Regions from separate parts of the Streptomyces sp. NBC_00876 genome, predicted to be linked through region 2. Evidence: riboswitches for the same ligand, from Rfam matches in the RefSeq annotation. Region 2 holds a riboswitch; each other region holds the start of a gene.

Region 1 (4,204 bases), 1.2 Mb from region 2:
GGCGGGGTCGAGGCCGCCGGAACGGTACTGCGCGGCGGCGTACGAACCGAGGGCGTCCCGTGCGGTGTTGAGCCGCTCGGTCCTGCGGGCGGCCTCGTCGCGCAGGGCGTTCACGGACCTGGCGGTGGCGGCCGCCTCCACCTTCGCGCCGTTGTACTGCTCGGTGGCGACCTCGGCCTCCCGGTAGAGGCGGTCCACCTCGGCCCTGACCTGGGCGGTGGTCGGCGCCGGATCGGCGTGTGCGGATCCCGGCAGCGCGGCGGCGGCGGTGGCGGCGCCGGCGAAGGCGAGTGTCGCGGCGGTGCGGGCAGCAGAGCCGGTGTACGGGCGCTGCTTGGGTTTCCGGTGCGCTGCCACGAGGGCGGGCGTCCTTCCTGTCGACTGCCCGCCGGGGCCTACCGGCGGACCCGCCCGGGTCCGCCGGCGGGCCGCCAACAGGGGGAGCGGCCCGCCGCCGGAACCCCGGCGGGGTGAGCGGCGGCGCCGTCCGGGTGCGGAGCGGGCGGTGAGCCGGTCACCTGGAAAGGGACGCTAAACCCGGGGCACGGGGAAGAGTCGTAATGATGCTTATTGCCCGAATTTAGCGCTGTGTTGTCGTTGGCTGACCGGAAAAATTGCACCAGAGTAAGGCAATTGGTGCATTCGCCAGTTAAGCGGTCGGTAAGGCTCACCCGCCTGCGAAGTGCTGATATGGCCGCAGCTAGGCTGCGGAACCATGCGTGTACTCATCGATGTCTTCGTCGCCCTGCACATCATCGGCATCGCCGCCCTGCTGGGCGGTTTCCTCACCCAGATGAAGGCGATGGGGGCGGGCACGGCGCGATTCGTCCCGGGCATGCTGCACGGTGCGCTGACCATGCTGGTCACCGGAATCGCCCTGGTAGGGCTGAACCAGGCCGACGACCACCCGGTGAACAACGTCAAGATCGCCATCAAGCTGCTGATCCTGGTCGTGATCCTCGGGATCGTCTACGTCAAGCGGGACGAGGAGAAGGTGGACAAGGGCCTCTTCGCGGCGGTCGGCGGGCTGACGGTCGTCAACATCTTCATCGCCACGCTCTGGACCTGAGCAGGGAGCACGGCCGCGAAAACGCTGCTGCCCGGACCTGAAGAGGTCCGGGCAGCAGCGTTTTCGCGCTTCAAGGCCGCCTAGGACGGCCGCACGCTGCCGTAGATCGGCATGTAGTAGATCGACTCCTCGCGCACGTTCGCCCCCGGCTTCGGCGCGTGGATCATCATGCCGTCGCCCTTGTAGATGCCGACGTGGCTGATGTCGTCGTAGAAGAAGACCAGGTCACCGGGGCGCAGATCCGCCGTGGCGACCCGGGTGCCGACGTTCACCTGGTCCCAGGTGGTCCGGGGGATGTCGACGCCCGCGGCCTTCCAGGCCGCCTGGGTGAGTCCCGAGCAGTCGTACGAGGCCGGGCCGGTCGCCCCCCAGACGTACGGCTTGCCCAGCTGCGCACGGGCGAAGGCCAGGACCTTCTCGGCCTTCGTCGTGGCGCTGCTGTCCGAACCGGACCCCGTACCGGAGCCCGAACCCGTACCGGTGTCCGTGCCGCTCCCGGTGCCCGCCTCCTCGGCCTTGCGCGCGGCCTCCGCCTTCGCGGCCGCCTGCTTCTTCGCCAGCTCCTCGGCCTTGCGCTCGGCCTCCGCCTCCTTCTTGCGCTCCAGCTCGGCCAGGCGCGCCTTCTCCTCGGCGGTCAGCTTCGACAGCAGCGTGCGGGCCTCGGCCAGCTTCGTCCGGACGTTCTGCTTGCTGGTGCGCAGCGTGGCCTGCGACTCGGTGAGCGTCTCCAGGCTCGCCACGGCCTCGGCGCGCTGCTTGGACGCCTTCACCTGCTCCGTACGGAAGTCCGTGACGGCCTGCTGCTGGCGCGTGGCCATCCGGTCCATGAGGTGGGTCTGGTCGAAGAACGACTGCGGGTCGTCGGCCAGGAAGAACGTGGCGGTCGGTGCGAGGGCGCCGTCGCGGTACTGGGCCGCGGCGTAGGTGCCGAGCGTCCTGCGGGCCTCGTTCATCTTCGCGGTGCGCTTGGCGACGTCGTCCAGGAGCGTGTCCACCTTGGAACGCTGCTTGGTGGTCGCCTCCTTCGCCTGGTTGTACTGCTGGGTCGCGGTGCCCGCCTGCCGGTAGAGGTCGTCGACCTTCTTCTGTACGTCCTCGATGCCGGGCTTCGGGGCCGGCGCGGCCAGCGCGCTCTGCGAGGACAGCAGGGTCACCGATGCCAGCGCGGCCGAGGTGAGCCCGACGGCAGGGGCGGTGGTGCGCACCCGGGGGCGCGGTTTGCGATGCGACGCCAAGGCCGGCATCTCCTTCCGTGGACCGCCTACCGGGTTAGCTGTCGGGTTCGGGCGGAACGGAAGGCTGCCCTACGGTCCAGGTGGGGGATGCGGACCGATTCACCCCGGTGCTGCGTGTGGGTCCCCGGTTCCGGACTCCCGCTGCGGGCAGCCCGGATTCGGCGTGGACCGCCCGCTCGGCGTGGTTCGCCTTGGGGGTACGGGCCGTCCGAACGAGCACGCTAGCCAACTCATGGTGCCGCTGTGAAGGTTGATGTTCGATATGCCCGATACATTTTCGTGACCTTGGCGCATCGGGGCGGTCCGGGCAGGCGGGATACGGGATTCCCCTACGCAACGCGGTCCCCGTATTGCTGTGCGTGCCCGGACTCCGGTGCGCGGTTCGGCATGCGGCCCCTGGGTGTCGGTGCGGCGCTCTAGACTCGGACAGCGATGAGCAGCCTCTTTGACGACAGTTTCCTGGCCGGCCTCCAGCACACGGACGAAGGCCCCCCGCCGCCCCCCGAGGACTCCGCACCCGAAGCGGTGCCGGAGGACCTCTTCGCGGGCGTGTTCGACGGGCCGCCGCCGCCCCGCGACGCGTACTACCGCGACGGTGCCCACCGCCCGGTGATCGACGCCGCCGCGCTGCTCGACGGGCTGAACACCGAACAGCGCGCCGCCGTCGTGCACGCCGGTTCGCCGCTGCTCATCGTCGCCGGAGCCGGTTCGGGCAAGACCCGAGTGCTGACCCACCGCATCGCCCATCTGCTGGCCGAGCGCGGGGTGCACCCGGGCCAGATCCTGGCGATCACCTTCACCAACAAGGCCGCGGGCGAGATGAAGGAGCGCGTCGAGCAGCTCGTCGGACCGCGCGCCAACGCCATGTGGGTCATGACCTTCCACAGCGCGTGCGTACGGATCCTGCGCCGCGAGTCGAAGCGGCTCGGCTTCACCTCCTCGTTCTCGATCTACGACGCCGCCGACTCCAAGCGCCTCATGGCCCTGGTCTGCCGCGATCTCGACCTCGACCCGAAGCGCTTCCCGCCGAAGTCGTTCACGGCGAAGGTCTCGAACCTGAAGAACGAGCTGATCGACGAGGAGACCTTCGCCGGACAGGCCGCCGACGGATTCGAGAAGACCCTCGCCCAGGCCTACGCGCTCTACCAGTCCCGGCTGCGCGAGGCCAACGCCCTGGACTTCGACGACATCATCATGACGACGGTGCACCTGCTCCAGGCGTTCCCCGACGTCGCCGAGCACTACCGCCGCCGCTTCCGGCACGTCCTCGTCGACGAGTACCAGGACACCAACCACGCCCAGTACACCCTCGTACGGGAGCTGGTCGGCCCGGCCGGTCCCGAGGACGCCCCCGCCGAGCTGTGCGTCGTGGGTGACGCGGACCAGTCGATCTACGCCTTCCGCGGCGCGACCATCCGCAACATCCTCCAGTTCGAGGAGGACTATCCGAACGCGACCACGATCATGCTGGAGCAGAACTACCGCTCCACGCAGACGATCCTGTCCGCGGCCAACGCGGTCATCGAGCGCAACGAGAGCCGTCGCCCGAAGAACCTCTGGACCAACGCCGGCTCCGGCGCCCGGATCACCGGATACGTCGCGGACACCGAGCACGACGAGGCGCAGTTCGTCGCCGACGAGATCGACCGGCTGACCGACGCGGGCGACGCCAAGGCCGGCGATGTGGCGATCTTCTACCGGACGAACGCGCAGTCCCGTGTCTTCGAGGAGATCTTCATCCGCGTCGGCCTGCCGTACAAGGTCGTCGGCGGGGTGCGCTTCTACGAGCGCAAGGAGGTCAGGGACGTCCTGGCCTACCTCCGGGTCCTCTCCAACCCCGAGGACACCGTCCCGCTGCGCCGCATCCTCAATGTGCCCAAGCGGGGCATCGGCGACCGCT
Region 2 (4,204 bases):
AGACGTCCGGCGGCGTGGAGGTGGCGCAGATCGAGACCGCGGTCGACGAGGAGCTGGCCCGGTTCGCCGAGGAAGGCCCCACGCCCGAGGAAATGGAGCGCGCGCAGGCACAGTTGGAGCGCGAGTGGCTGGACCGTCTCGGTACGGTCGCGGGCCGCGCGGACGAACTGTGCCGGTTCGCCGTGCTGTTCGGCGACCCGCAGCTCGCCCTGACCGCCGTGCACCGGGTGCTCGACGTCACCGCCGAAGAGGTCAAGGCGGCCGCCAGGGCCCAGCTGCGGCCCGACAACCGGGCGGTACTGGTCTACGAGCCGGTCGAGTCGGCCGAATCCGCCGAAGAGGCGGAAGACGGCGCCGCCACCGACACCGACGCGCACGAAGGGGCGGACCAGTGACCGACGCTGCCGCGACTGGAGTTTCGATGGAGTACCACCCGCAGCCCGCCCCCGGCACGGCCAGGCCCTGGGCCTTCCCCGCACCCGAACGCGGCTCCCTGCCCAACGGCCTCACGGTGCTTCGCTGCCACCGCCCCGGCCAGCAGGTCGTCGCCGTCGAGATCTTCCTCGACGCCCCGCTGGACGCCGAGCCCGAGGGCCTGGACGGCGTGGCCACGATCATGTCGCGCGCCCTGTCCGAGGGCACCGACAAGCGGAGCGCCGAGGAGTTCGCCGCCGAGCTCGAGCGCTGCGGCGCCACCCTGGACGCCCACGCCGACCACCCCGGCGTCCGGGTCTCCCTGGAGGTTCCGGCCTCCCGGCTCGCCAAGGCGCTCGGCCTGGTCGCCGAGGCGCTGCGGGCGCCGGCCTTCGCCGACAGCGAGATCGAGCGGCTGGTGCGCAACCGGCTGGACGAGATCCCGCACGAGCAGGCCAATCCGGCCCGGCGCGCGGCCAAGCAGCTCTCCAAGGAGCTCTTCCCGGCCACGGCGCGCATGTCGCGTCCGCGCCTGGGCACCGAGGAGACCGTGGAACGGATCGACTCCGCGGCCGTGCGCGCCTTCTACGACGCCCATGTCCGGCCGTCCACCGCGACCGCCGTGGTCGTCGGCGATCTCACCGGGATCGACCTGGACGCGCTGCTCGCCGACACCGTCGGTGACTGGTCGGGCAACACCGCCGAGTCCCGCCCCGTCCCGCCGATCACCGCCGACGACACCGGCCGTGTGGTGATCGTGGACCGCCCCGGCGCGGTGCAGACGCAGCTGCTGATCGGCCGGATCGGCCCCGACCGGCACGACAGCGTGTGGCCGGCCCAGGTGCTCGGCACGTACTGCCTGGGCGGCACGCTCACCTCCCGGCTCGACCGGGTGCTGCGTGAGGAGAAGGGCTACACCTACGGCGTGCGGGCCTTCGCCCAGGTGCTGCGCTCCGCGGCCCCCGACTCCGCGACGGGGGCGACCGGCGCCGCGATGCTCGCCATCAGCGGTTCCGTGGACACCGAGTCCACCGGCCCGGCGCTGGAGGACCTGTGGAAGGTCCTGCGGAAGCTGGCCGCCGAGGGGCTGACGGACGCCGAGCGCGAGACGGCCGTGCAGAACCTCGTGGGGGTCGCCCCGCTGAAGTTCGAGACGGCTGCCTCCGTCGCCGGCACCCTCGCCGACCAGGTCGAGCAGCACCTCCCGGACGACTACCAGGCGCAGCTGTACGCGCGCCTCGCCGAGACCGGCACGGTCGAGGCGACCGCGGCCGTGGTCAGCGCGTTCCCGGGCGACCGCCTGGTCACGGTGCTGGTCGGCGACGCCTCGCAGATCGAGGAGCCCGTCAGGGCGCTCGGCATCGGAGAGGTGTCGGTCGTCACCGGCTGACGCGCGTTTCGCCTGATATCGGGGCAAAGGGAAGGCTCCGGCGGATCAAACTCCGCCGGAGCCTTCCCTTTTGTCCGATTTATTGGAGAGGTTGCCTGTCTGCCCTGTGGGATGCGCTACAAAACCGCCTGTCCGTTTGGTGAGGGGAAGGGCCCCCGCTTAGCGTCGGCTCCGCTGTCTGTCACTCGTATGCCGCATCCGCGACGTACCGGGCAGCCATCGCCGAGTCCCCGTCCGGCGCGAGCCAGGGGAGCCGGGGACCCACGCAGTCCCTGGGGTGAATCGGATCCCTGAGCCTCTTGAGGCCGAAGGATCCGTAGGAGACCTTCCTGCTCCGAACCCGTCAGCTAACCCGGTAGGCGAGAAGGAAGGAAAGGACCAGCCACTTCATGGCGTTCACCCGTGCCACCGGGAAGCACCGTGCCCCGAGCCGTCTGACGCGCCGCGGCGCGAAGGCGGTCGGCATCGCGACTCTCGCCACCACCGGCGTCATCGGCTCACTGGCCTCTCCGGCCCTCGCCGCCGACGCCGAGGCCCCCTCCGTGGGCGAGACCGGCCTCTCCCAGGTCATCTCCATCGAGAGCACCCTCGCCGACCGGATCGACGCTCAGGCGGACGCCCAGCAGCACCAGGCCGACGTCGCCGCCGAGAAGAAGGCCAAGGCCGAGGCCGAAGCCAAGAAGAAGGCCGAGGCGAAGAAGAAGGCGGCGGCGAAGGCCAAGGCCGCCGCGAAGGCGAAGGCGGCCGCCCGCGCCGAGGAGGCCCGCGAGACGAAGGCGCGTGCCGCCCGCTCGGCCGAGCGCACCCGCCTGGGCTCCTTCCAGCTCCCCGTCGCCGGCTCCTACGTGTCCACCGGTTACAAGTCCAGCGGCGCGCTCTGGTCCTCCGGCAGCCACTCGGGCATCGACTTCCACGCCGCGTCCGGCAGCAGCGTCGTCGCCGTGGGCGCCGGCACGGTCGTCGAGGCCGACTGGGGCGGCGCGTACGGCAACAACATCGTGCTCCGGATGACGGACGGTACGTACACGCAGTACGGCCACCTCTCCTCGATCGGCGTATCCGTCGGCCAGGCCGTCGGCGGCGGTCAGCAGATCGGCCTCTCCGGCTCCACCGGCAACTCCACCGGCCCGCACCTCCACTTCGAGGCCCGCACCACGCCCTCGTACGGTTCGGACATGGACCCGGTCGCCTACCTGCGCGCCCACGGCGTCACGGTCTGACGGACCCGAAGCTCCTCGGTGAAGGCCCCGGCATCGCGCCGGGGCCTTCGTCGTACCCCTGCCGGAGCAGTCCGCGCGACCCGTTCCCGAACCTGTCCGTGACCAAAAGATATTCATGAATTTCCGCCCGGCATCGGAAATGCGACCGCATTGCAATAGAGTCACAGGACAGGCGTCGATCGGCCGCGTTTCGCGGGGATTAAGGCGGAGGTTCGGACATGCGCATTCCGGCGCATTCGGTATGCACGGCAATCCGTGACGACATCGTCTCCGGTGTCTTCGAACGCGGCAGCCGACTCACCGAGGAGGTGCTCGCACGGCGTTACGGGGTCTCCCGCGTCCCGGTACGGGAGGCGCTGCGCACCCTGGAGTCCGAGGGATTCGTGGTCACCCGCCGGCATGCCGGCGCCTGCGTCGCCGAACCCACCGAACAGGAGGCCGCCGACCTCCTGGAGGTCCGGATGCTGCTGGAGCCGCTCGGTGCGGCCCGTGCCGCCCAGCGCCGCACCGAGGCGCACCTCAAGGTGCTGCGCGGCCTGGTCAGGCTCGGCCAGGAGCGGGCCCGCCGGGGCGAGGGCGAGGACCTGCGCTCATTGGGCGGCTGGTTCCACGAGACGCTGGCCCAGGCCTCCGGCAGCCCCGGCCTGATCGCACTGCTCACCCAGCTCCGGCACAAGATCGCCTGGATGTACACCGTCGAACAGCCGGCCCGCCCGGCCGATTCCTGGGCCGAGCACGGGGCGATCGTGGACGCCGTGGTGCGCGGTGACGCGGAGCGGGCGAGGGCCCTGGCCGCCCAGCACGCCGAGCGGGCCACTGTCGCGCACCGGCTGCGCCGCCCCGGCCGGCCGGATGGAGCCGCGACCCGTACCGGCCGGGTGAGGACTTCGCAACATGCCGTAAACACCCCGAGCGGCCGTCATTAACAATTGGGCCGTATACAAAGAATAGGCATTCCGCCGGGCTTTCTTTCGGCTGCTCGAATTCGAGCCGACGGATCCTCGGGATCCGGTGCCTGCGTGAACGAAAGAGCCGCGGCTCCCCATTAAGGGTGCCGCGGCTCTTTCGCAGAAATTCCGGCGGTCGTGACCGGACGGAATCAGACGGTCTCCGGAAGCTCCTCGAGCCCCTCGGCGACCAGCTTGGCCAGACGGTCCAGAGCGGCTTCGGCGTTGTCCGC
Region 3 (4,204 bases), 1.9 Mb from region 2:
AGCCGGCGCAGCGACTCCTCGGCGGCGGCCTTGATGGTGGTCGCGGAGAGCCCCTTGTACGCGGGGTGGGCACCGACCTTGGTGGCCACGACCACGTCGGAACGGTTGCCCCGCGCGGCGAGCCACTTGCCGATGATGGTCTCCGACTCGCCGCCCTCGTTGCCGGTCACCCAGGCCGAGTAGGAGTCGGCGGTGTCGATGAAGTTGCCGCCGGCCGCCGCGTACGCGTCGAGCACGGCGAAGGACTGCGCCTCGTCCGCGGTCCAGCCGAAGACGTTGCCGCCGAGGGCGAGCGGGAAGACCTGGAGGCCGGAGGGGCCGAGCTTGCGAAGGGGGAGGGAAGTCATGAGTGGAACAACCCGCTCCACCGGCCCCGCTATTCCATGCCGCATACAACCAACCCGCCGGCGCGGGTCCGCGGGAACAGACCGGCAGCCCTGACGTCGGGGGGTGAGCGTCAGGACTGCCGGGGATTTCGGTGGCCCGTGGGCCGGCCGGGGAGGCGAACCGGGGAGACGGGTCTCAGACCGTCAGACCCCGGGCGCGCAGCCAGGTCATCGGGTCGATTCCGGTGCCGTCCGGGGTGTGGACCTCGAGGTGCAGGTGCGGTCCGGTCACGTTGCCGGTGGCGCCGACGCGTCCGATGGTGTCGCCGGTCGTGACCTTCTGGCCGACGGTGACATCCATGGAGGACTGGTGGCAGAACCACAGCTCGGTGCCGTCCTCCAGCTCCAGGACCGTGCGGTAGCCGTAGGAACCGGAGTAACCGGCCGACTTGATCGTGCCGCTGTGGATCGCCTTGATCGGCGTACCGGTCGGCGCCGCGAAGTCGAGGCCCGTGTGGTAGCCGGAGGACCACATCGAACCGGCTTCGCCGAAGGTCGAGGTGATCGTGTACGAGGAGGTGGGGATGGCGTAACTGGCGGCGAGTTTGGCGAGCCGCAGGGCCTCCGCCTTCTTCTTCGCCTCCTCCTCCGCCTTCTTCTTCTCGGCGGCGATCTTGGCCTCGGCGGCGTCCTGCTGCTTCTTCGCCTCGGCGGCCGCCTTCTCGGCGGCGGCCTTCTCCTCGGCCGCCTTGGCCTCGGCGTCGGCGGCGCCCTGCTGCTGCTCGGCCTGCTGGAGGATGCGGGCGCGGAGCGCCTCACCGGCGTCCGTGGTGCCCCGCTCGGCCTCGGCGGTGGTGATGCCGGCGGTCGTCAGCGGGGCGGCAGCGAGTTCGGCCTCGGCCTGCTGGGCCTCCGACTCGGGCGCCTGCGAGAACAGCGCGCCCACGCCGGGCAGCGACTTGGCGTCGGGGAGGTTGTCCGAGATGGAATCGGGAAGGGAGATGGAGACCGGCGGCTTGCTCTGCGCGGTGGCCATGCCTCCCGCACCGACGGCCGCGATGACACCGACGCCGAGGACGGTGGAGCTGCGGGCCAGACCATTGCGCTGCTTGGCGACGCGGTGCTTGCCGCGCACGGGGCGGACGGACTCCTCGGTGGGATTCCATTCCTCCCAGGCCTTGTCGGGCTCGGCCTCGTCGGCACGGAAGCCGTTGCCGAACTCGCCGCCCCGGTCGGTTCCGTAGGCGGTCCCGTAATCCGTGGTGAACGCGGTACCGGGTCCGGACACGAAGTCACTGCCGTACTCGGGCACGAACCGGGAGGGGGATTCGGGGGCAGGCTTGTTGGACGCCACGCGGGCGCACTCCTTTCCTTCCTTCTCGCCTACCGGGTTAGCTGACGGGTTCGGAGCAGGAAGGTCTCCTACGGGCTCCTCCGTCTCTCAACGAGACAAAGATGCCCGATTCACCCCATGTAGGTGGTTCCCCGGTTCCCTTGCGGAATTCGGCGCTCGCGCACGGTGCCACCTCTGACGGCGACTGGGACCGCGCTGCGTTATCGAACGTTAATAGACACACGGGTCCGATTCCAAGCCGTTCCCACTGATCGTTCACGTCTTTGGCCTGGACTTTACGGGACACAACCGGGTGGAATCGGGCGAGTCGCTTACACCTTGAGGCGCCATCGAATTCTGACGTTGCGTCAAATGTTATGCGGAGTGGCGTCCTTCGGTCACGGACGGTGGCATCGGACCCGGCCCGCCCCTCGCGGCACCCCCACCGCACCCCGCCTCATCCGCCGCCCCCCAGACCCACGATCTTCACGGTCCTGCGCCGGTCGGGCTGGCCCTGCGCCGGCCGCACGACCGCGAGCAGCGCCATGTCGTCGGTCGTCTCGCCCCCCGTGTGCAGCCGCACGTCGTCCGTCAGCGCGGACAGCAGCTCCTCGGGCCCCGGGAAGAGCCGGCCGCGCAACCGCTCGGCGGGGTCGTAGAAGACTCCGTCGGGATTACGCGCCTCGGAGAGGCCGTCCGTATAGAGGAGGAGCGTCGCCCCGGCCGGCAGCGCCCACTCGTCCGCCCGGTCCGGCCACACACCCAGGTCCATCCCCAGGGGCAGCGCGGGCAGCGAGGGCGCCAGGACCTCCAGCGTCCCGTCCGAGTGCAGCAGCAGCGGGTCCGGGTGGCCGCGGTTGACGATCCGTACCAGGGAGGCGCCCGGCGGGATCTCCGCGAGCGCGGCGGTGACGAACCCCTCGACCGCGTCGAGGCCGCCGCGCGAGCTCGCCTCGCGCGCCAGCGCACGCTCCAGTCGCCGCGCGACACCCTCCAGCGACTCCTCCTGCTCGGCCGCCTCCCGGAACGCCCCGATGATCACCGCCACCGCCTCCACGGCGTCCAGCCCCTTGCCGCGCACGTCCCCGACCACCAGCCGCACGCCCTGCGGGGTGTCCGTGACCGAGAACAGGTCGCCGCCGATGAACTCGTCCGCCTGCGCCGCCTCGTACCGCGCGGCCACGTGCAGCCCGCCGATCCGGTCGGACGGCGTCGGCAGCACCGCCCGCATGGCGGTCTCCGCGATGACCCGGGCCGAGGCCAGTTGCTCGTTGCTGCGCCGCACGACCCCGTTGATCACGACGGCGAGGATGGAGACGGTGAGGACGGTGAGCAGTTCGATGGATGGCACGACCTGGATCAGGGTGCCGCTGTAGAGCCGCAGCGCGACGACGGCCAGCAGTGCCGCGATGCCGGTCCGGATGGTGCTGGCCCGGGAGAAGAACGGCGCGGCGATCAGCGGGGCGGCCGCGAACAGCGGGATGGCGGTGAACGCGGGTGGGCTGAAGAAGTCGAGCAGCATCCCCCCGATGATCATCAGAGCGGGAAGGGCCCGGACGAACCGGCGCGCCCGTGCGCCCCCGGCATGCCTCCCCCGCCGTCTGTCCCGCTTCCCCACCTGTGGTCTCCTGCCCGGTGCACCCACGGCCGCGGACGGTACCGCGCACCACTCCAAGCCTTCCCGGAGCACGGTCTCGGGGCGACTCCTCGTCGGCCAATAGAGGTATCTCCGCGACGCGGGCCCCACCGGCCGCCGGGCCGACGGCCTTCGGCCGACACAAACGAATCAGGCCCGGCACGCTGTATGCATGCCAGGCCTGATTCTTCAGTAGCGGGGACAGGATTTGAACCTGCGACCTCTGGGTTATGAGCCCAGCGAGCTACCGAGCTGCTCCACCCCGCGTCGGTAAACACAACTCTACGGCATGTTCGACGTACGGATGACCACCCCACGACCGGCACGCCCGCGAGCGGCACCCGGCCGCCCCCACCCCGCCACCGCACCCCCGCGAGCCGCACCCGGCCACCCCCACCCCACCGCGGCAGCAGCGCGGCCAACCGCACCAACTCCGCGACCCTCAAGGGAAATACCCATACTTCACCCTGAATGCCCCCTGCCCACACCCCTCTTACCGCGTCACCGGCCAGCCAAGGGGCGGGCGTCGGGACCCTCACCCGCACCCCATTCCCGCCCTCGACCCGTCGGCCGAGGAGGGCAAAGTGCAGAAAATGAGAAGGTGTTGCAAGGGGCACGTGTTCTGCCGCAAGGTATCTGCTGCATCCCCCGGACCGGTGGGCTGCCCGTGCGAGCAGGCCTCGAACCGCGCATGTCGCCGTGTCCGTGAGCCGCTCCCGGTCTCGCATCGCAGCCTGTCTGGAGGGTCCTCGACGATGACCGCACCGCTCACCCCTGCCCCCGCCCCTGCCCCCACCCCCGCCACTGACGCCTCTTCCGTCCCGGCGGCCACTGCGCCCTCTCCGCTGCGTGGCGCCGTCATCAGCGGTGTCATCGGCGGCGTGTTCGGGGCGGTGATGAGCGCGGTGG

Evidence for each region. A riboswitch is a leader RNA that binds a small molecule or an ion and turns the genes downstream of it on or off. The one in region 2 is predicted to bind cyclic di-AMP.
Region 1: another riboswitch for cyclic di-AMP. It lies ahead of OG782_RS23105 (NlpC/P60 family protein); the one in region 2 lies ahead of OG782_RS28375 (M23 family metallopeptidase).
Region 3: another riboswitch for cyclic di-AMP. It lies ahead of OG782_RS19655 (M23 family metallopeptidase); the one in region 2 lies ahead of OG782_RS28375 (M23 family metallopeptidase).

The regions. Positions count from the first base shown of each region.
Region 1 is NZ_CP108800.1:5,227,960-5,232,163, forward strand. Features, by position in the region: gene OG782_RS23095 (NlpC/P60 family protein) at 1-357, opposite strand, end outside; gene OG782_RS23100 (hypothetical protein) at 716-1,069, shown strand; gene OG782_RS23105 (NlpC/P60 family protein) at 1,150-2,313, opposite strand; cyclic di-AMP (ydaO/yuaA leader) riboswitch at 2,312-2,478, opposite strand; gene pcrA (DNA helicase PcrA) at 2,737-4,204, shown strand, end outside.
Region 2 is NZ_CP108800.1:6,443,098-6,447,301, forward strand. Features, by position in the region: gene OG782_RS28365 (M16 family metallopeptidase) at 1-395, shown strand, start outside; gene OG782_RS28370 (M16 family metallopeptidase) at 422-1,804, shown strand; cyclic di-AMP (ydaO/yuaA leader) riboswitch at 2,015-2,181, shown strand; gene OG782_RS28375 (M23 family metallopeptidase) at 2,194-3,024, shown strand; gene OG782_RS28380 (GntR family transcriptional regulator) at 3,243-3,950, shown strand; gene OG782_RS28385 (HPr family phosphocarrier protein) at 4,124-4,204, opposite strand, start outside.
Region 3 is NZ_CP108800.1:4,506,890-4,511,093, reverse strand. Features, by position in the region: gene OG782_RS19660 (aldo/keto reductase) at 1-347, opposite strand, end outside; gene OG782_RS19655 (M23 family metallopeptidase) at 523-1,680, opposite strand; cyclic di-AMP (ydaO/yuaA leader) riboswitch at 1,692-1,845, opposite strand; gene OG782_RS19650 (PP2C family protein-serine/threonine phosphatase) at 2,117-3,277, opposite strand; tRNA gene OG782_RS19645 (tRNA-Met) at 3,489-3,562, opposite strand; gene OG782_RS19640 (hypothetical protein) at 4,051-4,204, shown strand, end outside.